One region of the Streptomyces sp. NBC_01260 genome, then DNA from elsewhere that is predicted to be linked to it. Evidence: riboswitches for the same ligand, from Rfam matches in the RefSeq annotation. Region 1 holds a riboswitch; each other region holds the start of a gene.
The links. Region 1 has a riboswitch for cyclic di-AMP ahead of OG322_RS07750 (M23 family metallopeptidase). Riboswitches for the same ligand answer to the same signal wherever they lie in the genome.

Region 1 (7,838 bases):
GCGCGGCGGCGGCGACGGCCGCCTCCGCGTCGGGGGCCGGCAGCGTCGGCCGGACGGCGATGCCGTAGCAGGCCAGGAGCTCGCGGGCCTCGTCATGAGCCAGGGGCCTGCCCCGCGGATCAGGGTCCTCGCCGAGCAGCGCGTCGATGCGGGCGGCCGCACCCGGCTCGTCGATGGTGTCGTCGAGGAACTCGGGCACCTTGCCGGGGACCGCGGCCTGGCGTCGCCACTGGGCGTAGTTCACCGTTTCGGCGAGCGCGCGGACGGCACGTTCGGCGGCGGGGTAGGCGGGGATCCTGCCGACGGCGCGGGCTCCCTCGGGGGCGGCCGACGCGGGGGCGGTGTCCGGTCCGCCGGGGGGCGGGGGCGTTGCCGGAGGCGGTGTCGCCGCGGAGGTGCCCGAGGACCGTCCCGGCGCCGCGACACCGGATGAGGCCGGGGCCGGGCGCTGCTGGGCCACCGTACTGGTCGCCGCGGCCAGGGCCTCCGCGAGGCCGCCTATCTCCACATGGACGACGGCCACCGGCTTGGCCGGCCCCGCGGCGGCCGCCGTGTGCAGGGCGGTGGCCAGTACCTCGCCGTCACCGGGCTCCGCCTCGCCGTCCTCGCCCACCCACGGGATCGCCGTCACGATCACCGCGTCGCAGCCCTCGTCGGCCAGCGCCTGGGCCAGCGCCTCCCGGAAGTCCTGCGGGGTGGCCGCGGTGGTCAGGTCGATGGGCGGCCTCGGCCGGAGCCCCTCGGCCAGGCAGGCGTCGTAGGTGAGCAGCCCGAGGGACTCGGAGTTGCCGAGGATCGCGACGCGGCCGCCCGCCGGGAGCGGCTGGCCGGCGAGGAGCAGGCCCGCGTCGACCATCTCCGTCACCGTGTCGACGCGGATCACGCCCGCCTGCCGCATCAGCGCGGAGACCGTGGCGTCCGGGATCCGGCTGATGGGTACGGCGTGGCCCGGCGGGGTGGAGCCGCTGTGCCGGGCGCCCTTCACCACGACCACCGGCTTCACCGCGGCGGTACGCCGGGCGAGGCGGGTGAACTTGCGGGGGTTGCCGAGGGATTCGAGGTACAGCAGGGCGACATCGGTGTCCGGGTCCTCGTACCAGTACTGGAGGAAGTCGTTGCCGGAGATGTCGGCGCGGTTTCCGGCCGAGATGAAGGTGGAGAGCCCCGCGCCGCGCCGGTAGAGCCCGGAGAGCAGTGCGATGCCGATCGCGCCGGACTGGGTGAACAGGCCGATGCGCCCGGAGGCGGGCCGTTCCGGGGCCAGCGAGGCGTTCAGCCGGACCGCTTCGGAGTTGTTGATGATGCCGAAGGCGTTCGGGCCGATGATCCGCATTCCGTACGAGCGGGCCTGGCGCACCAGTTCGCGCTGCCGTTCGCGGCCCTCGGCGCCCCACTCGGCGTATCCGGCGGAGAGGACCACCAGTCCCTGGACGCCGTGTTCCCCGCAGTCGGCGACGGCCTCCGGCACCCGCTCGGCGGGTACGGCGACGACGGCGAGGTCGACGGATTCGCCGATCTCGCCGAGGGAGCGGTGGGCGGGCACCCCGTCGATGGTGTCCTGATCGGCGGGGAAGGCGCTGTTCACGGCGTAGGTGCGGCCGGTGAAACCCGCGCCCAGGAGGTTGCGCAGGACCGTACGGCCGACGCCGCCGGGGGTGCGGCCGGCGCCGATGACGGCGACGGAGCCTGGGGCGAGCAGCCGCTGCACGGACCGCGCCTCGGCACGCTGCTCCCGGGCGCGCTGGACGGCGAGCGACTCGGCGGTCGGTTCGAGGTCCAGGGTGAGGTGGACGGTGCCGTCCTCGAAGCTGCGCTGCTGGGTGTACCCGGCGTCCCGGAACACCTTGATCATCTTGTTGTTGGCCGGCAGCACCTCGGCGGCGAAGCGCCGGATGCCGCGCTCGCGGGCAACGGCCGCGATGTGTTCGAGCAGCGTGGAGGCGACGCCGCGGCCCTGATGCGCGTCCTGGACGAGGAAGGCGACCTCGGCCTCGTCCGCCGGGGCCGACGCGGGCCTGCCCCGGGCGTCGATCCGGTCGAAGCGGACGGTGGCGATGAACTCGCCGCCCACCGTGACGGCGAGTCCCACCCGGTCGACGTAGTCGTGGTGGGTGAAGCGGTGGACGTCCTTGGCGGAGAGCCGGGGGTAGGGAGCGAAGAAGCGGTAGTACTTCGACTCCGGGGAAACCTGCTCGTAGAAGCTGACCAGCCGTTCGGCATCGTCCGTGGTGATCGGCCTGATCCGCGCGGTGCCGCCGTCGCGGAGCACCACGTCCGCCTCCCAGTGGTCGGGGTAGACGTGATGCGGACTCTGCTCCGGAGAGGGCTCCATGGGCAAAGCGTACGGCTCTGTCAGCGGTCGCGTGGGGGCCGGGGCCGGGGCAGTCTGAGGGTGGCCGATCGACGGTACGACGCGGGCCGCGGACGGGCCGCGGGTCGGCCGGAGCATCGCGCACTGCATGAGAGACTGGTCTAGACAACCATTGATTCGTGAAGGGCAGAACCATGGCTGAGCGCCGCGTCAACGTCGGTTGGGCCGAGGGCCTGCACGCCCGCCCCGCATCCATCTTCGTCCGTGCCGCCACGGCCTCCGGTATACCCGTGACCATAGCCAAGGCCGACGGCAACCCGGTGAACGCCGCGTCCATGCTCGCGGTGCTCGGGCTCGGCGCCCAGGGTGGCGAGGAGATCGTTCTCGCCTCCGATGCCGACAACGCCGAAGCCGCTCTGGACCGTCTGTCCAAGCTGGTCGCCGAGGGGCTCGACGAGCTTCCGGAGACCGTCTGATCCAGCGGTCCCGACCGCCGGAATTCCTGCGCACGAGCCGCGGCGCCCCTGACGGGGAGTCGCGGCTCTTTCATTTGCGCGGGATTCCGGCCCCTTGGGACGGGCCGCCGGAATGAATTCAGGGCAGCGAAAAGAAAGCCCTACCGAATAGCCGCTCCTTGTATACGGCGTCATTGTTAATGCCGGCCGCTCGGGGTGTTTACAGCATGTTGCGAAGATCTCACCCGGCCGGCGCGGGGCACGACGCCGGCACCCGGCCGACCGGGGCGGCGCAGCCGGTGCGCGGCGGTGGCCCGCTCGGCGTGCTGCGCGGCCAGCGCCCTCGCCCGTTCCGCGTCACCGCGCGCCACGGCGTCCACGATGGCCCCGTGCTCGGCCCAGGAATCGGCGGGGCGGGCCGGCTGGTCGACCACGTACATCCAGGCGATCTTGTGCCGGAGCTGGGTGAGCAGCGCGATCAGACCGGGGCTGCCGGAGGCCTGGGCCAGGGTCTCGTGGAACCAGCCGCCCAGTGAGCGCAGATCCTCGCCCTCGCCCCGGCGGGCCCGCTCCTGACCCAGCCTGACCAGGCCACGCAGCACCTTGAGGTGGGCCTCGGTGCGGCGCTGGGCGGCACGGGCCGCACCGAGCGGCTCCAGCAGCATCCGGACCTCCAGGAGGTCGGCGGCCTCCTGCTCGTCCGGCTCGGCGACGCAGGCCCCGGCATGCCTGCGGGTGACCACGAAGCCCTCGGACTCCAGAGTGCGCAGCGCTTCACGCACCGGGACGCGGGAAACCCCGTAACGGCGTGCGAGCACCTCCTCGGTGAGTCGGCTGCCGCGTTCGAAGACACCGGAGACGATGTCTTCACGGATTGCCGTGCATACCGAATGCGCCGGAATGCGCATGTCCGAACCTCCGCCTTAATCCCCGCGGAACGCGGCCGATCGACGCCTGCCCTGCGACTCTATTGCAATGCGGTCGCATTTCCGATGCCGGGTGGAAATTCATCAATATCTTTTGGTCATGGACGGGTTCAAAAACGGGCTCCGCGCCCCGGTCCGACGGCCGGGCACGACGAAGGCCCCGGCGCGGTGCCGGGGCCTTCACCGAGGTTCCTCGCGTCGGTCAGACGGTGACGCCGTGGGCGCGCAGATACGCGACCGGGTCCATGTCGGAGCCGTACGACGGCGTGGTCCGGGCCTCGAAGTGGAGGTGCGGTCCGGTGGAGTTGCCGGTGGAGCCGGAGAGGCCGATCCGCTGTCCCTGGCCGACACTCTGGCCGACGGAGACGCCGATCGAGGAGAGGTGGCCGTACTGGGTGTACGTGCCGTCCGTCATCCGGAGCACGATGTTGTTGCCGTACGCGCCGCCCCAGCCGGCCTCGACGACCGTACCGGCGCCGACGGCGACGACGGAGCTGCCGGACGCGGCGTGGAAGTCGATGCCGGAGTGGCTGCCGGAGGACCACAGGGAGCCGCTGGACTTGTAGCCGGTGCTCACATAGGAACCTGCGACGGGGAGCTGGAAGGTGCCCAGCCGGGCGCGCTCGGCGGAGCGGGCGGCACGCGCCTCGGACTCGCGGGCCTCCTCGGCCCTGGCGGCGGCCTTGGCCTTCGCGGCCGCCCTGGCCTTGGCCTCGGCCTTCTTCTTCGCTTCAGCCTTCTTCTCGGCCTGGGCCTTCGCCTTGGCTTCCGCCTTCGCCTGGGCGGCGACGTCGGCCTGGTGCTGCTGCGCGTCCGCCTGCGCGTTGATCCGGTCGGCCAGGTCGCCCTCGATGGCGATGACCTGGGAGAGGCCGGTCTCGCCGGGGGCGGGGGTCTCGGTGTCCGCGGCGAGGGCCGGGGAGGCCAGGGAGCCGATGACGCCGGTGGTGGCCAGGGTCGCGATGCCGACGGCCTTCGCGCCGCAGCGCGTCAGACGGCTCGGGGCACGGTGCTTCCCCGTGGCACGGGTGAACGCCATGAAGTGGCTGGTCCTTTCCTTCCTTCTCGCCTACCGGGTTAGCTGACGGGTTCGGAGCAGGAAGGTCTCCTACGGATCCCCCGGCCTCGCTGAGGCATGGGCATCCGATTCACCCCAGGGACTGCGTGGGTCCCCGGCTCCCCGGGCTCGCGCCTGACGGGGACTCGGCGATGACTGCCCGGTATGTCGCGGATGCGGCATACGAGTGACGGACAGCCGAGCCGACGCTAGACGGGGGCACTTCCCCACACCAAACGGACAGGCGGTTTTGTAGCGCATCCCACAGGGCAGACAGGCAACCTCTCCCCTATACCGGACAAAAAGGAAAGACCCTGGCGGATCACCGACCGCCAGGGTCTTTCTTTTGCCCCGTTATCGGGGAGAGTGACCGGTCAGCCGGTGACGACCGAAACCTCTCCGATACCGAGGGCCCTGACGGGCTCCTCGATCTGCGCGGCGTCCCCGACGAGGACCGTGACGAGCCGGTCCCCCGGGAAGGCGCTGACCACGGCTGCCGTCGCCTCCACCGTGCCGGTCTCGGCGAGGCGCGCGTACAGCTGCGCCTGGTAGTCGTCCGGGAGGTGCTGCTCGACCTGGTCCGCGAGGGTGGCGGCGACGGAGGCCGCCGTCTCGAACTTCAGCGGTGCGACACCCACGAGGTTCTGCACGGCCGTCTCGCGCTCGGCGTCCGTCAGGCCCTCCGCGGCCAGGGTCCGCAGCACCTTCCACAGGTCCTCCAGCGCCGGACCGGTGGACTCCGTGTCCACCGAGCCGCTGATGGCGAGCATCGAGGCGCCCGTCGCCCCCGCCGCGGAGTCGGGGGCCGAGGAACGCAGCACCTGGGCGAAGGCGCGTACGCCGTAGGTGTACCCCTTCTCCTCGCGCAGCACCCGGTCCAGCCGGGACGTCAGCGTGCCGCCCAGGCAGTAGGTGCCGAGCACCTGGGCGGGCCAGACGCTGTCGTGCCGGTCGGCGCCGATCCGGCCGATCAGCAGCTGCGTCTGCACCGCTCCGGGGCGGTCCACGATCACCACCCGGCCGGTGTCGTCGGCGGTGATCGGCGGGACCGGACGGGACTCGGCCGTGTTGCCCGACCAGTCGCCGACGGTGTCTGCGAGCAGGGCGTCCAGGTCGATGCCGGTGAGGTCACCGACGACCACGGCGGTCGCGGTGGACGGCCTCACGTGGGCGTCGTAGAAGGCGCGCACGGCCGCGGAGTCGATCCGCTCCACGGTCTTCTCGGTGCCCAGGCGCGGGCGCGACATGCGGGCCGTGGCCGGGAAGAGCTCCTTGGAGAGCTGCTTGGCGGCGCGCCGGGCGGGGTTCGCCTGCTCGTGCGGGATCTCGTCGAGCCGGTTGTTCACCAGCCGCTCGATCTCGCTGTCGGCGAAGGCCGGCGCCCGCAGGGCCTCGGCGACCAGACCGAGCGCCTTGGCCAGCCGGGAGGCGGGAACCTCCAGGGAGACCCGGACGCCGGGGTGGTCGGCGTGGGCGTCCAGGGTGGCGCCGCACCGCTCCAGCTCGGCGGCGAACTCCTCGGCACTGTGCTTGTCGGTGCCCTCGGACAGGGCGCGCGACATGATCGTGGCCACCCCGTCCAGGCCCTCGGGCTCGGCCTCCAGCGGGGCCTCGAGGAAGATCTCGACCGCGACGACCTGCTGGCCGGGGCGGTGGCAGCGCAGCACCGTGAGGCCGTTGGGCAGGGAGCCGCGCTCGGGTGCGGGGAAGGCCCAGGGCCTGGCCACTCCGGGTGCGGGCTGCGGGTGGTACTTCATCGAAACTCCAGTCGCGGCAGCGTCGCTCACTTGTCCGCTCCTTCGTGCGCGTCGGTGTCGTTGGCGGCGCCTTCTTCGGCCTCTTCGGCGGGCTCCGCCGACTCGACCGGCTCGTAGACCAGCACCGCCCGGTTGTCGGGCCGCAGCTGGGCCCTGGCGGCCGCCCGGACCTCTTCGGCGGTGATGTCGAGCACCCGGTTCACGGCGGTCAGGGCGCGCTGCGGGTCACCGAACAGCACGGCGAACCGGCACAGTTCGTCGGCCCGGCTCGCGACCGTACCGAGCCGGTCCAGCCACTCGCGCTCCAACTGGGCCTGGGCGCGCTCCATTTCCTCGGGGGTCGGGCCCTCCTCGGCGAACCGGGCGAGCTCCTCGTCGACCGCGGCCTCGACCTGCGCCACCTCGACACCGCCGGACGTCTTGACGTCCAGCCAGCCGAGCGAGGGCGCACCGGCCAGCCGCAGCATCCAGAACCCGGCCCCGACGGCCGTCCGGTCGCGGCGCACCAGGCGGTTGTGCAGCCGGGACGACTCGCCACCGCCCAGCACGGTCAGCGCGAGATCCGCGGCGTCGCACTCCCGGGTGCCGTCGTGCGGCAGCCGGTAGGCGGCCATCAGCGCACGCGCCGGGACCTCCTCGCGGACCTCCTCGCGCAGCTCACGGCCGATGACCTCGGGCAGCTTGCCGTCCCGCGGCGGCTGCTTGCCGTCGTGGGAGGGGATGGTTCCGAAGTACTTCTCGATCCAGGCGAGCGTCTGCTCGGGGTCGATGTCGCCGACGACCGAGAGCACCGCGTTGTTGGGCGCGTAGTACGTACGGAAGAAGGTCCGCGCGTCCTCGAGGGTCGCCGCGTCCAGGTCGGCCATTGACCCGATCGGGGTGTGGTGGTACGGGTGGTCGTCCGGGTGGACGAGAGCCGTCAGCCGCTCGAACGCGGTGCCGTACGGGACGTTGTCGTAGCGCTGGCGGCGCTCGTTCTTGACGACGTCGCGCTGGTTCTCCATGGACTTCTCGTCGAGCTCGGCGAGCAGTGAGCCCATCCGGTCGGCCTCGAGCCACAGGGCCAGCTCCAGCTGGTGCGTGGGCATCGTCTCGAAGTAGTTGGTCCGCTCGAAGCTGGTGGTGCCGTTGAGGGAGCCGCCGGCGCCCTGCACCAGCTCGAAGTGTCCGTTCCCCTTGACCTGGCCCGAGCCCTGGAACATCAGGTGCTCGAAGAGGTGAGCCAGACCGGTGCGTCCCTTGACCTCGTGGCGCGAGCCGACGTCGTACCAGAGGCACACCGCGGCGACCGGGGTCAGATGGTCCTCGGAGAGCACCACGCGCAGGCCGTTG
Region 2 (7,838 bases), 1.2 Mb from region 1:
GGCCCGCACTGAGTGAGCTGTGGGCCGGGGAACGCAAGGACGCGCTCTCGCTCTATCTCCACATACCGTTCTGCGAGGTCCGCTGCGGGTTCTGCAACCTCTTCACCCGCATCGGCGCCCCGGACGAGCTCACCACCCGGTACCTCGACGCACTGGACCGGCAGGCGACGGCCGTACGGGACGCGCTGGGCGACGCGGAGCCGGTGCGTTTCGCCGCGGCGGCCTTCGGCGGCGGAACCCCCACCTTCCTGACGGCGGGCGAGCTGGAGCGTCTGTGCGACATCGCGGAGAAGCGCATGGGCGCCGATCTCCGTTCGGTACCCCTGTCGGTCGAGACGTCACCGTCGACCGCGACGGCCGACCGGCTGGCTGTCCTCGCCGACCGGGGGGCGACCAGGATCAGCATCGGGGTGCAGAGCTTCGTCGAGGCCGAGGCACGTGCGGCGGTCCGCCCGCAGCGCCGTGCGGATGTGGAGGCGGCCCTCGGGCTGATCCGGGACACCGGTGTCCCGGTCCTCAACATCGACCTGATCTACGGCATCGACGGACAGACCGGGGCGAGCTGGCGCGCCTCGCTGGACGCGGCGCTCCAATGGCGGCCGGAGGAGCTGTACCTCTACCCGCTGTACATACGTCCGCTGACCGGCCTCGGCAGGATCGGCACCTCGGCCGCGGACGCGGAGTCCGTCTGGGACGAACAGCGGCTGGGGCTGTACCGCGCGGGCCGCGATCACCTCCTCGGCAACGGCTACGAGCAGGTGTCGATGCGGATGTTCCGCCGCGCCGACGCCCCGCAGGCCGCTGGACCCGACGACTACGCCTGCCAGACCGACGGCATGATCGGGCTGGGCTGCGGCGCCCGCTCCTACACCTCGCGGCTGCACTACTCCTTCGACTACGCCGTGGAGATGCGGGAAGTGCGGGCGATCATCGACGGCTACACGTCGGCCGAGGACTTCTCGCACGCCGAGGTGGGCCGGTTCACCGACGGCGACGAGGCGCGCCGCCGTCATCTCCTGCAGTCGGTCCTCCAGGCCGAGGGGCTGCGGCTGTCGGAGTACCGCGAGCGGTTCGCCACCTCCCCCGACGAGGACTTCCGCGAAGAACTGGCCCTGTTCGAGGACCGGGGCTGGCTCGATCCGGACGCGCCGGCCGCCGGGCTGCTGCGCCTGTCCCCCGAGGGGCTGGCACACTCCGACGCCCTGGGCCCCGACCTCTTCTCCCCCGCGGTGCGGGCCGCGATGGCCTCGTACGAGCTGAAGTGAGCCCCTTCATGGACCTGACGATTCTCTACCGCGGTCCGCTCGCGTCGTGCGACTACGACTGCCCGTACTGCCCGTTCGCCAAGCGGCGCGACAGCCGGGAGCAACTGCGGGCGGACCGGGCCGCGCTGGAGCGGTTCACGGCGTGGGCGGCGGCGCAGACCGGTGACCGGATCTCGGTGCTGTTCACTCCGTGGGGCGAGGGGCTGGTCCGCTCCTGGTACCGCCGGGCGCTGGTCGAGCTGGCCCGACTGCCGCACATCCGCCGGGTGGCGATCCAGACGAACCTCAGCGGCCGTACGCAGTGGCTGGCCGCGGCGGGCGCCGTGGGCCGGGACAAGATCGCGCTGTGGTGCACGTACCACCCGGGCCAGACGCCGTACGAGCGTTTCCTGGCCCGGTGCGGGGAGCTGGCGTCCCTGGGAATCCGCCACAGCGTCGGTGTGGTCGGTCTGGCCGGCCACCTCGACGAGGCCCGGCGGCTGCGGGCGGCGCTCCCCGAAGAGGTGTACCTCTGGGTCAACGCCGCGGAAGGGCACAGCTACACGGACGAGGAGGCCGGCCGGTGGACGGAGATCGATCCGCTGTTCCCGTACAGCCGTCATCCGCACCGTTCGGCCGGGCTGCCCTGCCGGACCGGTGAGTCGGTCATCTCGGTGGACGGGGACGGCACGGTGCGCCGCTGCCACTTCGTCCGGGCCGAGCTCGGCAATCTCTACGACGGCAGCTACCGGGGGGCGTTGGGCCCGCGGGCCTGCCCGCTGGCCGTGTGCGACTGCCACATCGGCTACGTCCATCTGGAGACGCTGCCGCTGTACGACGTGTTCGCGGGCGGCGTGCTGGAACGCGTTCCGGCCCGGCCGCCACGTTCTGTTCAGCGGGTGAGCCCCTAATTGCCTGGACGGAGCGCTGAACGGCCTGGTGGCATGGGCGCCATGAACTCCTTCTGGACAGGCGAGCGGGTGCGGCTGCGCGGCATCGAACCCGCGGACTGGCAAGCGTTCATGGAGATGGACGGGTACTCGGATCACCAGCGGTCGGGGGACATGCTCCACCCGCCGCGCTCCGCCGAGGGGTACCGCGCCTGGGCGGCGGAGCAGGCCGTCGCCAAGCCCACCGGGGATTGCTTCCGGCTGGCGATCGAGGCCCTGGACGGTGGAGTGCTCGTCGGTGGCATCTCGACCCATGACGCCGACCCGCGCACCGGCAGGTTCACTTACGGCATCGGGGTCGGCGGCGGTCATCAGCGGCGCGGGTACGCGTCCGAGGCGATCGTGCTGCTGTTGGGCTTCATGTTCGGCGAGCGGCGCTATCACAAGTGCGAGGCGCAGGTCTACGCGTACAACGGCGCGTCGGTCGCATTGCACCGCGGGCTCGGCTTCACCGAGGAGGGCCGGCTGCGCGACCACGAGTTCTTCGCCGGACGCCATCACGACCTGGTGCTTCTGGGGATCACCGCCCCCGAGTTCGCCGAACGGCACCCGTTCGGCGAACCCTGACCGGCCCGGCCCCTCAGAGCGGCAGCAGGTCCGGCCGCTTCGCCTCCACGTGGTCCCCCGAGGACTCGCCGCGCAGGCGCCGCCCGATCCACGGCACCAGGTACTCGCGCGCCCAGTTGATGTTGTCACGCCGGACCTCCAGCGTTCCCCGGTGCGCCTGCGGGGGCCACTCCTGGTCCGGGTCGGCCGGCACGTCGAGACCGAGCACCTGGGCGGCGCGCAGCGCGACCCGGGTGTGTCCCTCGGGCGACAGATGCAGCCGGTCGCCGTCCCATGCGCGCCGGTCCTGCACGGAGCGCAGCGACCAGAGGTCGAGCACCGGGCAGTCGTAGCGGTCCGCGATGGACCGCACATGGGCGGTGTAGGTGGCGATCTTGCCGCGCAGATGGCGCAGCACGGGAACACCACGGGTGTCGAAGCCGGTGGTGACCATGACGGTGCCGACCGATTCGGTCAGCTCCGCGACCGCGCGCTCGAAGCGCTCGGCGACGTCGTCGGGGTCGGTGCCCGGCCGGATGATGTCGTTGCCGCCCGCGCAGAAGCTCACCAGGTCGGGGGCGAGTTCCCTGGCGCGCGGCACCTGCTCCTCGACTATCTGGTCGAGGAGACGTCCTCGTACGGCGAGATTGGCGTACCTGAAGTTCCCGTGCGCGGCGCCAGTAATGCGCGGCGCCGTTTCGGGGTCCGGGAGCTGGTCCGCGAGGATTACCGCGAACCGGTCCGCCCAGCCGACGAATGTCCCGTCCGGGCCGAGGTCGCCGACTCCCTCGGTGAAACTGTCGCCAATCGCCGCGTACGACTCGATGGCGCCCTGTCGGTTGATGACGCCCTGTCGGATGTTTCTCGAATCGTTTGCCACAAGGGCATATCCTGCACCGTCGAATGTGACCTACGCGACCGTAATACGGGGTTGACGGGTGGTGAGATAGACCACCCGGTCAGTTTTTGGTAAAGGGGGAATAAGCAGAAGGACGGTGCGCCGCCGCGCACCGTCCCTCTGTGTATTGCTCTGGTCCGGGTCACCGGACCGGTACTGCCTGGATCAGACGTTGATCCCGTGCGACGCCAGGTAGGCGATCGGGTCGATGTCCGAGCCGTACGCCGGACCCGTGCGGATCTCGAAGTGCAGGTGCGGGCCGGTCGCGTTGCCGGTGGCGCCCGAGAGGCCGACCTGCTGGCCCGCGGTCACGGTCTGGCCCGCCGAGACGGAGAGCGAGGACATGTGGCCGTACTGCGAGTAGTGGCCGTCGGCGTGCTTGATGACGACCTCGTTGCCGTACGCGCCGCCCCAGCCGGCGGTGACGACGGTGCCCGAGGTGATCGCCTTCACGCTGGTGCCGGTGGAGACGGGGAAGTCGATGCCGGTGTGGCTGCCGCTGGACCAGTTGGCGCCGGAGGCGCGGTAGGCGGTGGTGTGGCTGCCGGGAACCGGGTGGACGTAACCGGAGGCGGTGCCCTGACCGGCCGGGGCCGAGGTCTCGTTGGACGCCTGGGTACCGGAGGAGGACGCGGAGTTGGAAGCCGCGGGGGCCTTCGACTCGGTCTTGGCCGGAGCCGGGGCCTTCGACGGGGTGGTGGCACCCGCGGAGGTGTGCGAGCCGGTGGTCGAGGCGTGGCCCCAGGCCTCGCCGCCGAGCGTCAGCTTCATGCCCGGGAAGATCAGGCTCGGGTCGTCGCCGACGACCTCGCGGTTGTCCTGGTACAGCTTCTCCCAGCCACCCTTGAGCTTGTGCTGGGCAGCGATCTTCGACAGGTAGTCGCCGGAGACCACGGAGTACGTCTTGGTGCCGGCCTGCTTCTCGGCGACCGGCTTGGCCGGGGCGGCGTGCGTGGCGGCGGCCGACTTCGCGGTGGCGGGAGCGGCGTGCTCCGCGGCGGTGGCACCGGTGGCACCGAGCAGCGGAAGCACGATGACGGCTCCGCCGGCGCTGGCGACGACGATGCCACGGGCGATGGTGCTGGACTTCGGACGGCGGTGCTTACCCAGTATGGGCATGAAGAATTTCCTCTCCGGCGCCTACGAGGTGAGCTGTCGGGTTCGGGCTGGAGATGCCCGGTCACGCCTGGCGCGACTTAACCCCGAGCCGGCCGGATCTCTCCGGTCGGCGGCTTACCTGGTTCCCCCGCTCCTGCCACACGGTGAGTGGGTGCGAATTCCGGACGGCGGCAGGATTAGGCGTTCCATCCGGATTGAGAGTGAACGTAAGCGAGCCGGGACGGCGGAAACAAGCCATGGGTTCCACTCCGGATTCCGCTCCGGAAAATCGGCGCGGAATTCCGGTGACACTCCGTGGATTATGGATCTTGGCTTTCCGCACGACGCACGGATTACCCAACCGGCGCACCGCCACACACCGTCACGGATATGATCCCGCTCACGAGTGGGCGACCATCTCCCTTATAAGCAGGGCATGTTCGACTAAAGGCCTCAATACGGACATGTCGCACCCACCATTCACTTCGGAGCCGCGGCCGCCCCGCGTCGGCACCACCGTCGCTGCGCGCGCCCCGACGGCCCCCGAACCGTGGCGGTCCGGGGGCCGCGCAGAGGGCAGAAGAACGGGCACATGGAGCCGTCACCGACATGATTGCCCGAGTATCCGATGTCGTATCGTCACGGGAGTGGACCCGTCGGCGACACGCGTCGGCGGCAGAGCCTCCAGGAGTGACCGTGACGCAGCAGCTGCCGCAGACCCCGTCGACGGAACCCGAGCTGGCAGGGGTCCGTAATTTCCGTGACGTGGGCGGGCTACCCGCCTCGGACGGCCGCCGGGTGCGGTACGGACGGCTCTACCGCAGCGGTCACCTGGCGGGCGCCACCGCCGAGGACGCCGCGTTCCTCGGCGGCCTCGGCCTCCACACCGTCTTCGACTTCCGCAACGCCACCGACCTCAAGCTGGACGGAATGGACGTCGAGCTGCCCGGCGTGCGCAACGTGAACATCCCGCTCACCGATCCGGCGGACGGCACCGAGTTCTGGCAGATGGTGCGCGACGGCAACATGGACGAGCTGCGCGGCATCCTCGGCGGCGGCAAGGGGACCGACCGCATGGTCGCCTCCTACCGCTCGATCATCCTGGACCGCACCGCCGAGCACAGTCGCGTGCTGCACGCCCTGGCCGAGGACAGCGTCCCCGCCCTGATGCACTGCGCGGCCGGCAAGGACCGGGCAGGGCTCTCGATCGCGGTCTCCCTGCTCGCGGTCGGCGTCAGGCGCGAGGCCGTCGAGGCCGACTACCTCAAGTCCAACGAAGCCCACCGCCGCTACCGGGTGCGCCGCAGCGACACCTCGGCGGCCGGGATGTCGCCCGAGGTGATGGAGCTCCTCAGCCCGCTCTTCGGAGCCCACAGCGAATATCTCGCCGCGGCCTTCGACACGATCGACGAGACCTGGGGCGGCACCGACCGCTACCTCTCCGAGGGGCTGAAGATCACCCCCGAGACACGGGAGCGGCTGCGCGAGCGGCTCCTCGACGAGGCCTGACCGGCCGGCCGGGCCACAGAGCGCGCGGCTACTGGTTGTGCATCCCCACCGCGAACAGCAGGTAGAGGAAGCCCGCGATGACGTGCCCGGCCACCAGGTAGGCGAACAGCCTGATGACCAGGCCGCGGGGCATCTTCCGCTCCTGCGAGTCGGAGTCCTTCCGCCTGGCCGGGGTGAGCGGGTCGTAGTTCTCGGAATCGGACATGACAGTCCTCTCTGGCGACCGGACGGGCCGGCGGCGGGGACGGCGCCTCAGCGCCGGTGGATCCCGCTGCCGAGACACAGCTCGGCGGCGGGGCTCTGCAGCAGGGTGTGGACGAAGAGCAGCTCGGCGCCCTCGCGCTCCGGCGCCGCGATCCGGTGCGGGGTGAGCGAGTCGAAGTGCGCACTGTCGCCGGGACCCAGGTCGTGCACGGTGTCCCCGAGGGTCACCCTGAGGTTTCCGGCCAGGACATACAGCCATTCCTCACCCGGATGGACACGCACCAGGTCGCCCTGCGCGCCGTACGGGACCCGGACGCGCAGCGCCTGCATCGCCCGGCCCGAGCCACCGGCCTGCTGGTACATCCAGCCGTCGGCCTCGGCCCCCTCGAACTTCCGGCCGCGGACGATCGCGTCACGTTCCGGGGGGATCTCGCCGAGCAGCTCGGAGACCGTCGTACCGTAGATCCTGGCAAGTCCGAGCAGCATCGGCAGCGAGGGCTGCCGTCGGCCCGTTTCGAGCCGGGACAGATGGGCGGGTGAGAGCCCGGCGCGCTGGGCGGCGGTCTCCAGGGTGAGCCCGCGGCCGCGGCGCAGATCGCGCAGGCGTGGCGCGACACCGGGCAGCTCGTCGGTCACCCCTCCTTCTGGAGGATTCATGTCTCCATTGGGCCAGGATATTTCCTCGGAGGCAAATTTCTTACCTCCGAGGCAAATCCTCTGCTGATCAACGGTTGGCGACGGCCTGCTTCACCAGGGTCCGGCCGAAGTCCCACATCAGCCCGCCGTTGTGCGCGTCGTCCATCACCGCCGTGAACGCGGTCACAAACCGGTCCACGTCCGCCTCGTCGATGACAAGCGGCGGAATCAGCTTGATCACTTCGAGATGGTCGCCGGAGACCTGGGTGAGGATCCGGTGCTTCTGGAGCAGCGGCACGACCACCATCTGCGCGAACAGTCCCTTGCGGGCCGCCTGGAGCATGGTCCAGCGGCTGCGCAGCTTCAGCGAGGACGGCCGGCCGAACTCGATGCCGATCATCAGCCCGCGCCCCCGCACCTCGTGCAGCAGCTCGTAGCGGCCGACCAGTGCGGCCAGCCTCTCGCGCAGCAGATCACCGGTGCGGCGCGCGTTCGCCACAATCTCCTCGTCCTCCATCACGGTGAGGACCGCGAGCCCGGCCGCCATCGCCTGGGCGTTGGAGCCGAAGCTGGCCGAGTGGACCAGCACCCGGTCCATCGACGAGTAGACGCGTTTGAAGATCCAGTCCTTGCCGAGGGTCGCCCCGACCGGCACATAGCCGCCGGAGAGCGCCTTGGCGACGCAGACCAGATCCGGTTCGACCCCTTCCTCGTGCTGGTACGCGTAGAAGTCACCGGTCCGGCCCAGACCGG
Region 3 (7,838 bases), 3.3 Mb from region 1:
CAGCGGGTTCACCCCCGGCCCCGCGGCCAGCGAGTGCCCCACGAGCACGTGCAGGCACTTCACCCGGTCCGGCATGCCCCCCGCACTCGGGAAGCCCTCCAGCACCTCGATGGAGTCACGCCGCGCGATGTAGTCCTCGTGCGCGGCCCGGTACGCGGCGGCCAGCTCGGGGTCCGTACCGAGGCGCTCGGTCATCTCCCGCATGACCCCGTTCGCCTCCAGCGTGCCGATCGCGGACGCCGCACGCGGGCACGTCAGGTAGTACGTCGTCGGGAACGGCGTGCCGTCCTCCAGCCGCGGCTGGGTCTCGACCACGTCCGGGTTTCCGCACGGACAGCGGTGCGCGATGGCGCGCAGCCCGCGCGGCGGGCGCCCCAGCTGCTGCTGGAACGCGGCGATGTCCGCGTCGGTGGGCGCGGTGGGCTCGGTCTGGGGAGGGGGCGTTTCCATGCCTGCCTAGGTTCTGATCGGGCTGCTTGAACTGCGGTTCCGCAGATGAACGAGGGAACGCGGGTCAGCCGCGGTCGGCGCTGTCGACGCCGTCCCACAGATTGGAGTGCCACGGCCGGCCGGACTCGTCCGGCTTTCCGTTGCGCTCCTTGACCGCGTCGGGGTCGACCACCGTGTAGCTGGTCTCTCCCGGAAGAAGGTAGTGCAGGTGCTCGCGGGCCAGCCGCTTGATGTACGCGTCGTCCTGGAGGCGCGACTTCTCGTCGCGCAGTTCCTCGGTGCGTGCCTCGGCCTCCTGCGCGAGCCGCTCCTGGTCGGCGATCTCGTCGCGCTGCGACACGTACTGCCGCATCGGGTACGCGAGTGCGACGACCAGGGAGCAGACGATCAGGGCCAGGACGGCCGCCCGGCCGGTGAGGCGGGAGCGGTGCGCCTGACGGCGGTTCTGGGACCGGTAGACGCGGGCTGCGGTCTGCTCACCGAGCAGCCTCAGCCGGGTCGCGGTGGAGAACCGGTCCCGGTCCTTCGCGGCCATGTCTCCGCCTCCCCATTACGCACGTCCGTCCCCGCACACGGTACGGGACCGAGTGCGGGGACGGACGGAGGCCGGGGCGCTGGACCCGGCCGGGCTTGTCAGCCCTAGGGCCTCTCGTTTGGATCATGCCGGGCTCGCGGGGTCCGGCCTGATCCAAACGAAAGACCCTAGCTGTGCTCGTCAGCCTTCGGAGCGAAACCGCGGGAACGCCGAGCGGCCCGCGTACACCGCGGCGTCGTCGAGGATCTCCTCGATGCGCAGCAGCTGGTTGTACTTGGCGACGCGGTCCGAGCGGGCCGGGGCGCCGGTCTTGATCTGGCCGCAGTTCACGGCGACCGCGAGGTCGGCGATGGTGACGTCCTCGGTCTCGCCGGAGCGGTGGGACATCATGCACTTGAAGCCGTTGCGCTGGGCCAGCTCGACGGCGTCCAGGGTCTCGGTCAGCGAACCGATCTGGTTGACCTTGACGAGCAGGGCGTTGGCGGAGCCCTCCTCGATGCCGCGGGCCAGGCGCTCCGGGTTGGTGACGAAGAGGTCGTCGCCGACGATCTGCACCTTGGCGCCGATCTTGTCGGTGATGACCTTCCAGCCGGCCCAGTCGTCCTCGTACAGCGGGTCCTCGATGGAGACCAGCGGGTACGCGGAGACGAGCTCCTCGTAGTACTCGGTCATCTCGGCGGCCGAGCGGGACTTGCCCTCGAACTCGTACTTGCCGTCCTTGTAGAACTCGGACGCGGCGACGTCGAGCGCGAGCGCGATGTCCTTGCCCGGGGCGTAGCCGGCTTCCTTGATGGCCTCGACGATGAGGTCGAGGGCCGCGCGGTTGGACTCCAGGTTCGGCGCGAAGCCGCCCTCGTCACCGAGGCCGGTGGACAGGCCCTTGGTCTTCAGGACCTTCTTCAGCGTGTGGTAGACCTCGGCGCCCCAGCGCAGGGCCTCGGAGAAGGACTCCGCGCCGATCGGGGCGATCATGAACTCCTGGATGTCCACGTTGGAGTCGGCGTGCGACCCACCGTTGAGGATGTTCATCATCGGGACGGGCAGCAGGTGCGCGTTCGGGCCACCGAGGTAGCGGAACAGCGGCAGGTCCGAGGCCTCGGACGCGGCGTGGGCGACGGCGAGCGAGACGCCGAGGATGGCGTTGGCGCCGAGCGAGCCCTTGTTCTCCGTGGCGTCCAGGTCGAACATGGCCTGGTCGATCAGCCGCTGCTCGGTCGCGTCATAGCCGACGAGCTCCGGGCCGATCTGCTCGATCACGGCGAGGACCGCCTTCTCGACGCCCTTCCCGTGGTAGCGGTTGGGGTCACCGTCGCGAAGCTCAATGGCCTCGAACGCACCGGTGGAGGCTCCGGACGGAACAGCAGCACGACCCGTGCTGCCGTCGTCGAGGCCAACCTCGACCTCGACCGTGGGGTTGCCCCGGGAGTCGAGGATTTCCCGGGCTACGACGACGTCGATGGACGGCACGAGGCATCTCCTTCTGGGATATGACGCTGGTTGTGCAGGGTCACTTTGGCCTTGCGACAAGAGCCTAACCGGCCCGGCCGTCTCAGTCGGCCGACCGCCCGTCCCCTGGGACGAAAAAGGACCCAAGAGCTGTCATAGCGGGGCGAACGGCCAGAAATTTACTGACCAGTAACTACAACAGTTGAACAATCAACGCGGAATCCGGTGAGCCGCGAAGCGATGGCCCGGCGACCGGCGAACCCCGGCCCGGCACGCATGGGGGGAAGATGCGGGCCGGGCCGGGGTGCTCAGCGAGGAGGGTGCTGAATCACTTCACCAGGTGGAGCTGCTGACCCGGGAAGATCATGTCGGCGTCCTTGACGATGTCCTTGTTCAGCTCGAACAGCTGCTCCCAGCCGCCCTTGACGTGGTGGTCGGCCGCGATCTTGCTCAGCGAGTCGCCGGTGACGACCTTGTACTCGCCATCACCCTTCTTGACCTTCTCGCCGGTCGGGGTGGTGACGGTCTTCTTCTGCTCCGCCTTGGGGGCGGTCGAGCGGTCAGAGCGGTTGGTGGCCGGGGCCTCGGTGCGCTCGGACTTCTTCGGCTCGGCCTGCTGGGCCGGAGCCGACTCCTGCTTGGGAGCGGTCTCGGTCTTGGGGGCGGTGGAGCCGGTGCCGACACCCGGGTCGACACCGTCGTTGCTCAGGTTGCCGGCACCGGCGCAGGACCAGGCGCCCGGTCCCTGCATGTCGAGGAGCTTCTCGGCCACGGTGATCTGCTGGGACTTGCTGGCCAGGTCGGCGCGGGCCGCGTACTGCGTACCGCCGGCGGCGGCCCAGCTGGACTGCGAGAACTGCAGACCGCCGTAGTAGCCGTTGCCGGTGTTGATGGACCAGTTGCCGCCGGACTCGCACTGGGCGACCGCGTCCCACGTGGAGACGGAGGCCGCGGAGGCGCCGGTCGCACCCATCAGGGGCACGGCGATGGCGGCACCGGTCACACCGGCGAGCGTGGCGATACGGACGGCCTTGGACGGGCGGCGGTGCTTGTTGCCCTTGCTGTTCAGCAGCATCGAGACTTCTCCTCACCGACGCCTGCGAGGTGAGCTGTCGGGTTCGGGCCAAGTGAGTTGCCCGGTCGCACGTCCTAGCGCACGACTTAACCCCAAGCCGGTCCTGATGCGTCTTGCGACGATCGGGCCCGGCACTTACCTGGGTCCCCCGCTCCTGCCTACGGCGCTTTACGCGTCTGTTCCCTTCGACCGACGGCAGGATTCGGCGTGACGATCGACGGGGCCCGCGGTGCGAGCGGTTCCGACCGTAAACACACGCAACCCCCATCTCCAAAGAAGGACATACCGGATAAACAGCCCTTACTTGCATCTGAAGAAGGCCTGTTTGCGCAGGTCGGAACGGATGCGGGGGGAGCTCCCGAACAAGACGCACCAGTTCACGCAAAGAGACCCATGTCTCACTTAGTCAAAAATGGGACATAGACCGCCTAAGTACCCCAGATTTGGGGCGCATTCAGCTGATGATCAGACTGCTTCCGCGGTCGTTCTCATCCGGCCTTCACGCCGAGATCGAGACTCTGGCCAGGGAGGATGAGGTCCGGGTCGGAGCCGACCGCCGCCTTGTTGGCCTCGTACAGCCCGGTCCAGCCGCCGGGCAGCTTCTGTGCGTCAGCAATCGCCCAGAGGTTGTCGCCCGGCCGGACGGTGTACGTACCGTCAGCGGCGGGTGCGCCCTTGCCGCGTGCGTCACCTTCGCCGCGCGAGGCGTGCCGTCCCGAGTCCCGGTCGCTGCCGGGCTTCTCCGGGGCCGGCGCACCGCGGTGCCTGCCGCCCGTGTCCCCGGCCCGGGAGGACCTGCCCGGGGCGTCGGAGGTGTCACTCGCGCCGGAGGAGCCGGATGCCGAGGGCGTGGCGGACGGGGAGTCCGAGGCGTCCGGCGTACGGTCCTTGTCGGCGGTGTCGGCGGTGTCGGCGGTGGCGTCGTCCGACGGGGTCTTCTTGGCGCCCTTGGACGCGCCGTCCGACGGGTCGGCGCTCGCGGACGGGTCCGCGCTCTCGGACGGGTGGGCGGACGGGGTGCTGCCCGGGTCGACGCCCGGCAGGGAACCGTCCACGGCGAGGCCGGAGATGACGGCGCAGCTGGGCCACGCCTTCGGCCCCTGGTCGTCCAGGACCTTCTCCGCCACGGCGATCTGCTGCGAGCGGCTGGCCAGGTCCGCACGCGGGGCGTACGAATCGCCGCCGTAGGACTTCCACACCTCCTGCGAGAACTGCAGGCCGCCGTAGAAGCCGTTGCTGAGGTCGGCACTCCACATGCCGCCGCTCTCGCACTCGGCGACCCGGTCCCAGGTCGAGGCGTCGGCTGCGTGCGCGCCGGCCGCGCCGAGCAGCGGGATGGCGATGGCCGAGCCGGTCACGCCTGCGGCGACGACGATCGCGGGTGCCTGCCGAGGGCGACGGTGCCTGCCGTTCGCGGAGCCCATGGGAATGCCTTCCGTGTGACGGACGAGTGACGGATGAGTCGAACGGTGAACCTAGCGGGACTCGAACGTGTGTCACAAGTCGATGCAGCAGAGATCACGTGAAAGTCACAGAGTTGACAGAGCGTCACCTTCGCCGGGGACGGTCTCGGGGGTGAACTCCACCGGAAGCGTGCGCAGTCCGCGCATGATGAGCCCGCCACGCCAGCGCAAATCGGCAGGTTCCACCGCAAGTCGCAGGTCCGGGAGGCGTTTCAGCAGCGTGGCGAGCGCGGCCTGTCCCTCCAGCCGGGCGAGCGGTGCTCCCAGGCAGTAATGGATGCCGTGACCGTAACCGAGGTGCTGATTGTCACGCCGCGAGAGGTCCAGCGTGTCCGGAGCGGCGAAGCGTTCGGGGTCCCGGTCGGCGGCCGCCAGCACCACCAGCACGGGGTCCCCCTCGGCGACCGGCTGCCCGCCGATCGTCAGCGCCTCGGTGGCGAACCGCCAGGTCGCCAGCTCCACCGGACCGTCGTAACGCAGCAGTTCCTCGACCCCGGTGGCCAGCAGCTCCGTCTCCCCCGCCGCCAGGGACCGCTGGAGCCGCTCGCGCTGCTCCGGGTGGCCCAGCAGGGTGTGGACGCCGTTGCCGATGAGGTTGACGGTCGTCTCGAACCCGGCGAAGAGCAGGATGAAGGCCATCGCGGCGGCCTCGTTCTCGGTCAGGTGCTCGCCGTCGTCACTCGCCCGGATCAGTCCCGAGATCAGGTCGTCCCCGGGGTTCTCGCGCTTGCGGTGGATGAGTTCGAGCAGATAGCCGCGCATCTTCTTCACCGAACGGGCCACCCCGCCGCGGGGGCCGCCGCCGTGGCGGATCATCATGCCCGCCCAGTCCCGGAAGTCGTCCTGGTCCTCGCGCGGGACGCCGAGCAGGTCGCAGATCGCGTAGATGGGGAGCGGGAAGGCGAACTCATGGATGAGGTCCGCCTCCCCCTTCTGCGCGAAGGAGTCGATGAGGCGGTCCGTCAGCTCCTGCACGCGCGGCGCGAACTCCGCGATGCGCCGGGGCGTGAACGCCTTCGACACCAGACGCCGCAGCCGGGTGTGATCGGGCGGGTCGATGTTCAGCAGATGCGTCATCAGCTCCGCCTTGCGCTCGCCCGGAATGCCGGTGCGGCCCTTGGCGTGCGCCGGCTCGGCGTGGTGCGCCGGGTTCTTGGAGAGCCGGGCGTCGGCGAGGGCCTGCTTGGCATCCGCGTACCGGGTGACGAGCCAGGCCTCGACCCCGCTGGGCAGGGTCGTGCGGTGCACGGGGCTGTGCTCGCGCAGCCAGGCGTACGCGGGGTACGGGTCGGTGGCGAACTCCCAGGTGAAGAGTTCGGGGGCGGGCGGCACGGCGTCGGCCGCGCCGGCCGCGTGGGCGGGGCAGCCGGCGGGTGCGGGCGCCGGGGTGGCTCCCGCAGCGTGCGCGGGCGCATCGGCGGGAGTGTCGGCAGGGGTGTCGGCGGGGCTGTCGTTCACCCCCCGACGTTAGCCGCTGCCCCTGGCCGGGCTGGGCGGTCCCTCCCCGATCAAGCCGGACCGGCCGCGTCGGCGGGATGGCCCGCTGTCCCGCCGGTCCTCCCGCTGGTACAAAGCGGTGGCTGCGGGCTCCGGTCCGGAGTGGCTGCATGGCCCGCCGGGCGTCTGGCCCTTGGCTGGTGATCGCGCGCCGGCCGGGCCGAGGGACATCCCCCGCGGCCCGATCGATGCCTCGTCCGGGTCCTGAGTCAGGTACCCCTGGGCGTCGTCGGCAATCCGTGGTCGCGTGCGGATCAGGACGGCTGCGAGGTGGAGTGCGCCTTCGTGGGCGCGGTGATCCAGAACGAGACCGCGCGGCCGTGCCCCGCGCCGGGCTATCCGTTGCCCTCCGCCGCCCTGATGGCGTCCCGGTAGGCGCGGCCCGCGGCCCGCAGGGCGGCCTCCGGGTCGGTGCCGTCCTCCTGGGCGCGCACCGCCAGCGCCAGGAGCCGGTAGCCGATGCCGTCGCCCTCGGGGAGCGCCACGTCGAGTCCGGCGGTACGGACCCGGCCGGCCAGCTTCGCGGCGAGTGCCAGGGCGGGCTGGCCGAGCGGCACCCCGTCGGTGACCGACTCGCGCTGCTTCTCGATCGCCTTGGTCCGCAGCCAGTGCGCGTGGACGTCCTCCGGGGTCTCGGCGGTCTCGTCACCGAAGACGTGCGGATGGCGGTGGATCAGCTTCTCGACGAGCGTGGCGGCGACATCGTCCACCGAGAACGGCTCGTCCTCGTCCTCCTCGGCGATGCGCGCGTGGAAGACGACCTGGAGCAGTACGTCGCCGAGCTCCTCGCGCAGCTCCTCGCGGTTGCCGTCCTCGATCGCCTCGACGAGTTCGTACGCCTCCTCGATGGCGTACTTGGCGAGGCCCACGTGGGTCTTCTGCGAGGTCCAGGGGCACTCGATCCGGATCCGGTCCATGACCTGGACCAGATCCAGCAGCCGGGCGCCCGGCAGATCGTAGGAACCGGGCAGCAGCTCCAGGTTCGGCATCTGCACCCGCCCCGAACCCGCCAGCCTCGCCAGTCCGTCGGTCAGCGGCTGGTTCCCCTCGCCACCGCTGAGCACCACCAGGGTCCGGCCCCCGGCGCAGGCGCCGACGAGTTCCCGCGCGTCCGGAACGGCCGGCTCGACGGTGATGCCCGCCTCGCGCAGATACGGCAGCTGGGGCTGGTCCGGCTCGGCGCACAGCACCCGGTCGGCGGCGTGCAGCGTCTGCCAGGCGGGCCAGGACAGCAGTCCGGGCGCGACCCGGTGGCTGGCGGTGAGCAGGACGATGCGGCCGGGGTCTTCAGCGTTCACGCTGCGAATCTACCCGGCCGCCCGGCCGCTGCTACGCCCCGGCCTCCGCCGCCGCCTGGGCGGGCTTGGTGACC
Region 4 (7,838 bases), 1.3 Mb from region 1:
ATACGGGGCAGGAGCCGCCTCTCCCCGGGTGCCGGAGCAGGAGGTCGACCATGAAGGCCCCGCCCTTTCTTCCTCTACTGCCGCGTCGGCCCTGCCCGCGGGAGGCCTGGCTGTCGTCCGCACTGCTGAGAGCGACCGCGCTGGAACTCGTGGTGCTCGCCGGACACGCACTGCTGTATCCCACCGGCATCACCGGCGAGCGGAGCGCCCCGCCGCGCCCGGCGGCCGATCCGGCCCCCGCACCCTCCGGGACCACCGCCCTGCCCAGGGGAAACGCCAGGAACACCGAGCACACCGGACACACCGGGCACACCAGGCACACCGGACAGACCGACCGGCCGCCCGTCGTGCTCCTGCACGGCTTCATCGACAACCGCTCCGTCTTCGTCCTGCTGCGCCGCTCCCTCGCCCGGCACGGCTGGCGCCATCTGGAGTCGCTCAACTACTCCCCGCTGACCTGCGACATCCGCACCGCCGCCGAGCTGCTCGGCCGCCACATCGAGGAGATCTGCGCCCGCACCGGACACCGCGAGGTCGACATCGTCGGACACAGCCTGGGCGGCCTGATAGCGCGCTACTACGTACAGCGACTGGGCGGTGACCGACGGGTCCGCACCCTGGTCACTCTCGGCACACCGCACGCCGGCACCGCTGTCGCCCCGATGGCCAGCGCTCACCCGATCGTGCGCCAGATGCGCAGCGGATCGGCCCCGATCGAGGAGCTGCGGCTGCCCGCGCCCGGCTGCCGCACCCGGTTCGTCAGCTTCTGGAGCGAGCTGGACCAGGTGATCGTCCCCGCCGAGGCGGCCTGCATCGACCACCCGGACCTCGATGTGACGAACGTACGCGTCAGCGGGATCGGCCATCTCGCGCTGCCCGTGCACCCGGCCGTGGCTGCCGGGGTCCGCCAGGCGCTCGACGCGCAGGAGCCGGCAAGGGGGTCCGCCGGCGCCGCGTCCGTGGCCTGATCCCGCCGGATTCCGGGAGTCGTGCCCCGTCCGGCCGGCCCGGTCAACGGCCTTTCGTGCCCGGCCCTGCCCACAAATAGAACGAATTTCGAACATAGAGCCAAGGCTGTGTGAGCGGTCCGTCGAAAGACGGCCGATTGCCCGTTTCCTGTGCGCCCGCGGGCCGTGGACGATTGTCGGCGTCGCATACCGCCGGGTACAGTCGCGGCCACTGCTTTCCCCCCGGAGTCCCCCACGGGCCCCGGACACAGGTACTGCTGTCGAGGCGAGAGAGAAGTTGGTGAACGACCAGCACCCCCACGCCGGGCACGTCGGATACGACAGCCAATCCACGGGCGGATTCGACAACGACCCGCTCTTCGGCTCCCTCCCCGGCGGCTACGGCGGTTCGTACGACGCCACGCCCGGTTACGCCGCCCCGTACGACAGCGGGCAGGCCGGTCACAGCGGCCAGTACGACGCCACCCAGTGGGACACGGGCGCACACCGGACCGCCGCGTACGACCACGCCGCCGACTACGCGGCCTACACCCCCCACCCTCAGCAGCACCCCCCGTACGAGACGGCCCCGCAGTACGACGCGGCCCCGCAGTACGACACCACCGCGACCTGGGCGGCGCAGGACGGCTACGGCGCGAACATCCCGGCGCAGGGCGGCGCCCCGGACGCATCCGGCCAGTGGGACACCTCCGGCTGGTACGCGAACGGCCAATGGTCAAGCACCGACACGGCGGGATACGACTCCGGCGCGTACGACGCCACCGCCTGGAACACCGGCGCCACGCCCGAGCACGGACAGCGAACGCCGCACAATGTGACGGAATCGCACGAGCCCGAACAGACCGCACAGCATCCGTACGAGACACACGAGACGTACGAGGTGCACGAGGCGTACGAGCCTTACGAAGACCGCTCCCAGGAGCAGGGCCAGGACCAGCGCCACGCCCCCGCCCATGAACAGGCCTCCTACGACGCGCAGGATTCGCACGAGCCCGGCGCCGGCCACGAAGCCGAGGCCCTGGACCAGGACCCGTCCCCGGCCCCTGCCGTGTCCCGTCGCCCCGCGAGCCATCCGGTCTCCCGCGGCAGCCGCAGCCGCAGGCGTTCGCCCGCCAAGCGCTCCGCTCTCCTCACCGTCGCCGTTCCCTCCGCCTGCGTGATGAGCGTGGCCGGTATCGCCGCCGCCTCCGTGGGCGGGATGGGCGGCGGCGAGGAGAAGAAGGACGACACCACGACGATGGCGGCCGCCGACCCCGGCACGGTCAAGCCGGTCGCCGCCAACAACAAGCTGGACACCCAGCTCGCCAACCTCAGCGCCGACGCGGAGAACTTCGCCGACCGCGCGAGCCGCACCCAGGAGCGCATCGACCTGAAGGAGCGGCAGGCCGCCGAGAAGAAGAAGCGCATCGCGGAGGCCGCCCGCAAGGAGGCCCTGCGCCCCAAGTACGTCATGCCGGTCAAGGAGCACGGCCTCAGCGCGTACTTCGGCCAGGCGGGCGTCAACTGGATGTCCGTGCACACGGGCATCGACTTCCCCGTCCTGTACGGCACCCCGGTGATGGCCGCGACCGACGGCACCGTTCACACGCAGTTCAACACCGCCTACGGGAACATGGCCATCGTCACGATGGCCGACGGCACCGAGACCTGGTACTGCCACCTCAGCAGCACCCGGATCCGCTCGGGCCCGGTCAAGGCCGGTGACGTCATCGCGTACTCCGGGGACTCCGGCAACTCGACCGGCCCGCACCTGCACTTCGAGGTGCGGCCCGGCGGCGGCGCGGCCATCGACCCGCTGCCCTGGCTCCGCAGCCACAACGTCGACCCGACCTGAGCCGGCGGACGGCCGCGCCCGTCCGCCGGACCGGACGGGCGCTACAGCTTCTGGACCGGCGCGTACCGCAGCAGCAGCTTCTTCGGCCGCTCGTCACCGAAGTCGACCGTGGCCTTCGCCTGGTCGCCGATGCCCTCGACCGCCGTCACCGTGCCCAGACCGAACTGGTCGTGGGTGACCCGGTCGCCGACCACCAGCGTGATCGTCGGCTTGTCCGAGGTCCGCCGGGTCGCGAAGCCCGAGGGCCCGGAGCGCGAGCGGGACGCGGACAGCGACGAGGTGATGCCCGACGTCGGTCCCGCCGGAGCCGCCATCGGGCCCTTCCGCTTCCACTCCAGGTGCTGGTCCGGGATCTCCTCCAGGAACCGTGACGGCGGGTTGTACGAGGGCTGGCCCCACGCGCTGCGCATCGCCGCCCGGGTCAGGTAGAGCCGCTCGCGGGCGCGGGTGATACCGACATACGCGAGCCGGCGCTCCTCCTCCAGCTCCTTGACCTGGCCCAGCGCCCGCATGTGCGGGAAGACGCCGTCCTCCATGCCGGTCAGGAAGACCACCGGGAATTCGAGGCCCTTCGCCGTGTGCAGGGTCATCAGCGTGACGACTCCGGAGCCGTCGGTGTCCTCGTCGGGGATCTGGTCGGAGTCGGCGACGAGCGCGACCCGCTCCAGGAACTCGGAGAGGGTGCCCGCACCCTCCTCCTCGCCGCGCTCCTGCTCGAATTCGAGCGCGACGGCGGCAAGCTCCTGGAGGTTCTCGATCCGGGTCTCGTCCTGCGGGTCGGTGGAGGCCTGGAGCTCGGCGAGGTAGCCGGTCCGTTCCATGACGGCCTCCAGCACCACCGCGGGGCCCGCGCCCGACTCGACGATCGTGCGCAACTCCTCCATCAGCGTGTTGAACCGCTTGACGGCGTTGGCGGAACGCGCGGCCATGCCGTACGCCTCGTCGACGCGGCGCAGCGCCTGCGGGAAGGTGATCTTCTCGCGTAGTGACAGGGCGTCGATCATCGCCTCGGCCCGGTCGCCGATGCCGCGCTTGGGCACGTTCAGGATGCGGCGCAGCGGGACCGTGTCCTCGGGGTTGGCGAGGACCCGGAGGTAGGCCAGGACGTCCCGGACCTCCTTGCGCTCGTAGAAGCGCACACCGCCGACGACCTTGTAGGGCAGGCCGACCCGGATGAAGATCTCCTCGAAGACACGGGACTGCGCGTTCGTCCGGTAGAAGATCGCGACATCTCCGGCCCTGGCGTCGCCCGCGTCGGTCAGCCGGTCGATCTCGTCGGCGACGAACTGCGCCTCGTCGTGCTCGGTGTCCGCGACGTAGCCGGTGATCCGGGCTCCGGAGCCGGCGTTGGTCCAGAGGTTCTTCGGGCGGCGGCTCTCGTTGCGCTCGATGACGGCGTTGGCGGCGGACAGGATCGTCTGGGTGGAGCGGTAGTTCTGTTCCAGCAGGATCGTGGTCGCGTCCGGGTAGTCCTCCTCGAACTGGAGGATGTTGCGGATCGTGGCGCCGCGGAAGGCGTAGATCGACTGGTCCGCGTCACCGACGACGCACAGCTCGCCGGGGGCGTCGGCGGCACCGGCCGGGCCGACCAGTTCCCGTACGAGCGTGTACTGGGCGTGGTTGGTGTCCTGGTACTCGTCGACCAGGACGTGCCGGAAGCGGCGGCGGTAGTGCTCGGCGACGTCGGGGAAGGCCTGGAGCAGGTGCACCGTCGTCATGATGATGTCGTCGAAGTCCAGCGCGTTGGCCTCGCGCAGCCGGGCCTGGTACATCGCGTAGGCCTGGGCGAGCGTCTTCTCGAAACCGTCCGCCGCCTGGCCGGCGAAGGTCTCCTCGTCGATCAGCTCGTTCTTCAGGTTCGACACCTTCGCCGTGAACGACTTCGGCGGGAAGCGCTTCGGGTCGAGGTCGAGATCGCGGCAGACCAGGGCCATCAGCCGCTTGGAGTCCGCGGCGTCGTAGATCGAGAACGAGGAGGTGAAGCCGAGCTTCTTCGACTCGCGGCGCAGGATCCGTACGCACGCGCTGTGGAAGGTCATGACCCACATGGCGTTGGCGCGGGGGCCGACGAGCTGCTCGACGCGCTCCTTCATCTCGCCGGCGGCCTTGTTGGTGAAGGTGATCGCCAGGATCTGGCCGGGGTGCACCCCGCGCTCGGCCAGCAGGTGGGCGATGCGGTGGGTCAGCACCCGGGTCTTGCCCGAACCGGCCCCGGCGACGATGAGCAGCGGGGACCCCGCGTGCACCACGGCGGCACGCTGCTCGGTGTTCAGCCCGTCGAGCAGCGCGGCGGCGTCGATGACCGGGCGGTGGGCCCCGTCGCGGTAGTACGCGTCGCGGGGCGGCGGGGGCCCGTCGAACACGCCCCCGAAGAGGTCCTCCGGCACCGCTTCGGGTGCGGAGTCCTCGGGGGGCGGCGGGGGCCCTTCCTCCGTGTGCTGGAGGCCGGCCAGGAAACTGTCGTCAAAGAGGCTGCTCATCGCTGTCCGAGTCTAGGCGGCCGCACTGACACCCCGGGGCCGCATCACGAACCGCGCACCACCGCGCGGCCACGGAAAGCGATGCCGCACCCACCCTGTGTGGACGGACCCCGCACCTGACCTGCCCGCACCGCGTCCACTTCGGCAAGGTCACGAAAATGTATCGGGCATATCGAACATCAACCTTCACAGCGACACCATGAGTTGGCTAGCGTGCTCGTTCGGGCGGCCCGTACCCCCAGAGGCGAACCACGCCGAGCGGGCGTCCACGCCGAATCCGGCCTGCCCGTACGGGGTCCGGAACCGGGGACCCACACGCAGCACCGGGGTGAATCGGTCCGAACCCCCACCAGGACCGTAGGGCAGCCTTCCGTTCCGCCCGAACCCGACAGCTAACCCGGTAGGCGGTCCACGGAAGGAGATGCCGGCCTTGGCATCGCATCGCAAACCGCGCCCCCGGGTGCGCAGCACCACCCCGGCCATCGGGTTCACGACGGCCGCACTCGCCTCGGTGACCCTGCTGTCCACGCAGAGCGCGCTGGCGGCCCCGGCCCCGAAGCCCAGCATCGAGGACGTCCAGAAGAAGGTCGACGGCCTCTACCGGCAGGCGGGCACCGCGACCCAGCACTACGACCAGGCGAAAGAGGCGTCCGCCAAGCAGCGCACCAAGGTGGACGCGCTGCTGGACGACATCGCCGAGCGCGCCGACAAGCTGAACGACGCCCGCCGGACGCTCGGGAACTACGCCGCCGCCCAGTACCGCGACGGCGCGCTCGCGCCGACCGCCACCTTCTTCCTGGCCAACGACCCGCAGTCGTTCTTCGACCAGACCCACCTCATGAACCGGATGGCCGCGAACCAGCAGCAGGCCGTCACGGACTTCCGTACGAAGCAGGCCGAGGCGTCGAAGAAGCGTGCCGAGGCGGTGACGAGCCTGGAGACGCTCACCGCGTCGCAGACCAAGCTGCGTACCAGCAAGCAGAACGTGCAGAACAAGCTGACCGAGGCCCGCACGCTGCTGTCGAAGCTGACCGCCGAGGAGAAGGCGCGCCTCGCCGAGCTGGAGCGGAAGAAGCAGGCCGAGGCCAAGCGCAAGGCCGCGGAGCTGGCGGAGAAGCAGGCCGCCGCGAAGGCGGAGGCCGACCGCAAGGCCAAGGAGGCCGGAAGCGGGACCGGCACGGGGACGGGCTCGGGAACGGGCTCGGGCACCGGGACAGGCTCCGGCTCGGACAGCAGCGCCACGACGAAGGCCGGGAAGGTCCTCGCGTTCGCCCGGGCCCAGATCGGCAAGCCGTACGTCTGGGGGGCGACCGGCCCGGCCTCGTACGACTGCTCGGGGCTCACCCAGGCGGCCTGGAAGGCCGCGGGCGTCACCCTCCCGCGGACCACCTGGGACCAGGTGAAGGTCGGCACCCGGATCGCCACGGCGGATCTGCAGCCCGGGGACCTGGTCTTCTTCTACGACGACATCAGCCACGTCGGCATCTACAAGGGCGACGGCATGATGATCCACGCGCCGAAGCCGGGGGCGGACGTGCGCGAGGAGTCGATCTACTACATGCCGATCTACGGGAGCGTGCGGCCCGGCTAGCGAGTGTCCGGCGCCCCCAGGGGCCTGCCGTACGGAGCACGCGTAGTGGGTCCGTGGCCCAATACGCGGGCTCCGTGGGACCGTTAGCGTGTTCTTATGCCACTCATGGGGGAGTTGCGGCGCCGGCTAGGCCGGCGCGCTGTACCACGTACGGAAGCGCGGGTGCTGGGGTTACGCCGGCGGCGGGACCGGGGACAGGGCGCACTGGAGTGTCCCGGCCTGGTGGTCGTGGCGGTCATCGGGGCCCTGGTCGCGACCGGGATCGGCGCCGACCTGTCCGAGACGCGGGCACAGCGCGCAGAGCACCACAGGAGCGAGCGACCGTGAAGATCTTGGAGAGCGTCCGGGGCATGGCCTTCCTGGGGACCTTCGGCCAGGCCAGGCTGTTCTCGGCAGCCTGCGCCGAGCGCACCGCCGGGGTACTCCTCCAGTACCTCGCCGACGAGGGGCGCCCGGCGGACCAGGACACCTGTGTGGCCGCGCTGGAGCTGCTGTGGGACACCGCGCCGCCGGACGAGAACGTGGCCGCCGCCATGCACCGCAGGCTGAGCGCACTGCCGGAGCTCGGTCAGGAGTTCCGGCCGAGCGGCGTCCGGCAGTCGGCGGCGCTCGGGCTCAGAGCCCTGTTCGCCGGCATCGCGATGCTCATCGACCAGGGCCCGGACGGCGCGGTCGAACCGTCCGAATCGGCGCGGGCGCTCGCCCGGGAGCTGGACGGGGAGGTCGGCGCGACGGCCGCCGAGGAGGACGCGATCCAGGACCGGGACGTCGAGCGGATCATGTCCTGGAGCCCGCAGGAGCGGACGCTGCACGTCCACGGGCTGCGCGCGGCGGCGGCGGAGACGGGCCGCGACCGGCTGGCGGCGGCCCGGACCCGCCACGGCCTCGGCGACGGGGCACCGGACGGAGCCTTCACGCACCCGGGCTCGGTCTCGGTCACGGCCACCGCCGACCGCGGCGATGTC

Region 2: another riboswitch for cyclic di-AMP. It lies ahead of OG322_RS02770 (M23 family metallopeptidase); the one in region 1 lies ahead of OG322_RS07750 (M23 family metallopeptidase).
Region 3: another riboswitch for cyclic di-AMP. It lies ahead of OG322_RS22560 (LysM peptidoglycan-binding domain-containing protein); the one in region 1 lies ahead of OG322_RS07750 (M23 family metallopeptidase).
Region 4: another riboswitch for cyclic di-AMP. It lies ahead of OG322_RS13440 (C40 family peptidase); the one in region 1 lies ahead of OG322_RS07750 (M23 family metallopeptidase).

The regions. Positions count from the first base shown of each region.
Region 1 is NZ_CP108464.1:1,771,122-1,778,959, forward strand. Features, by position in the region: gene OG322_RS07735 (bifunctional acetate--CoA ligase family protein/GNAT family N-acetyltransferase) at 1-2,332, opposite strand, end outside; gene OG322_RS07740 (HPr family phosphocarrier protein) at 2,506-2,787, shown strand; gene OG322_RS07745 (GntR family transcriptional regulator) at 2,964-3,674, opposite strand; gene OG322_RS07750 (M23 family metallopeptidase) at 3,895-4,731, opposite strand; cyclic di-AMP (ydaO/yuaA leader) riboswitch at 4,745-4,911, opposite strand; gene OG322_RS07755 (M16 family metallopeptidase) at 5,124-6,506, opposite strand; gene OG322_RS07760 (M16 family metallopeptidase) at 6,533-7,838, opposite strand, start outside.
Region 2 is NZ_CP108464.1:612,460-620,297, forward strand. Features, by position in the region: gene OG322_RS02750 (STM4012 family radical SAM protein) at 1-1,265, shown strand, start outside; gene OG322_RS02755 (STM4011 family radical SAM protein) at 1,274-2,155, shown strand; gene OG322_RS02760 (GNAT family N-acetyltransferase) at 2,198-2,761, shown strand; gene OG322_RS02765 (SGNH/GDSL hydrolase family protein) at 2,775-3,620, opposite strand; gene OG322_RS02770 (M23 family metallopeptidase) at 3,804-4,757, opposite strand; cyclic di-AMP (ydaO/yuaA leader) riboswitch at 4,761-4,921, opposite strand; gene OG322_RS02775 (tyrosine-protein phosphatase) at 5,433-6,245, shown strand; gene OG322_RS02780 (DUF6126 family protein) at 6,274-6,450, opposite strand; gene OG322_RS02785 (helix-turn-helix domain-containing protein) at 6,498-7,106, opposite strand; gene OG322_RS02790 (aspartate aminotransferase family protein) at 7,174-7,838, opposite strand, start outside.
Region 3 is NZ_CP108464.1:5,076,566-5,084,403, reverse strand. Features, by position in the region: gene OG322_RS22575 (DUF501 domain-containing protein) at 1-450, opposite strand, end outside; gene OG322_RS22570 (FtsB family cell division protein) at 515-985, opposite strand; gene eno (phosphopyruvate hydratase) at 1,166-2,452, opposite strand; gene OG322_RS22560 (LysM peptidoglycan-binding domain-containing protein) at 2,760-3,506, opposite strand; cyclic di-AMP (ydaO/yuaA leader) riboswitch at 3,511-3,682, opposite strand; gene OG322_RS22555 (transglycosylase family protein) at 3,995-4,930, opposite strand; gene OG322_RS22550 (cytochrome P450 family protein) at 5,036-6,427, opposite strand; gene OG322_RS22545 (nucleoside triphosphate pyrophosphohydrolase) at 6,802-7,764, opposite strand; gene OG322_RS22540 (SurA N-terminal domain-containing protein) at 7,796-7,838, opposite strand, start outside.
Region 4 is NZ_CP108464.1:3,119,514-3,127,351, forward strand. Features, by position in the region: gene OG322_RS13425 (esterase/lipase family protein) at 51-968, shown strand; gene OG322_RS13430 (M23 family metallopeptidase) at 1,249-2,802, shown strand; gene pcrA (DNA helicase PcrA) at 2,844-5,282, opposite strand; cyclic di-AMP (ydaO/yuaA leader) riboswitch at 5,542-5,705, shown strand; gene OG322_RS13440 (C40 family peptidase) at 5,704-6,873, shown strand; gene OG322_RS13445 (hypothetical protein) at 7,197-7,838, shown strand, end outside.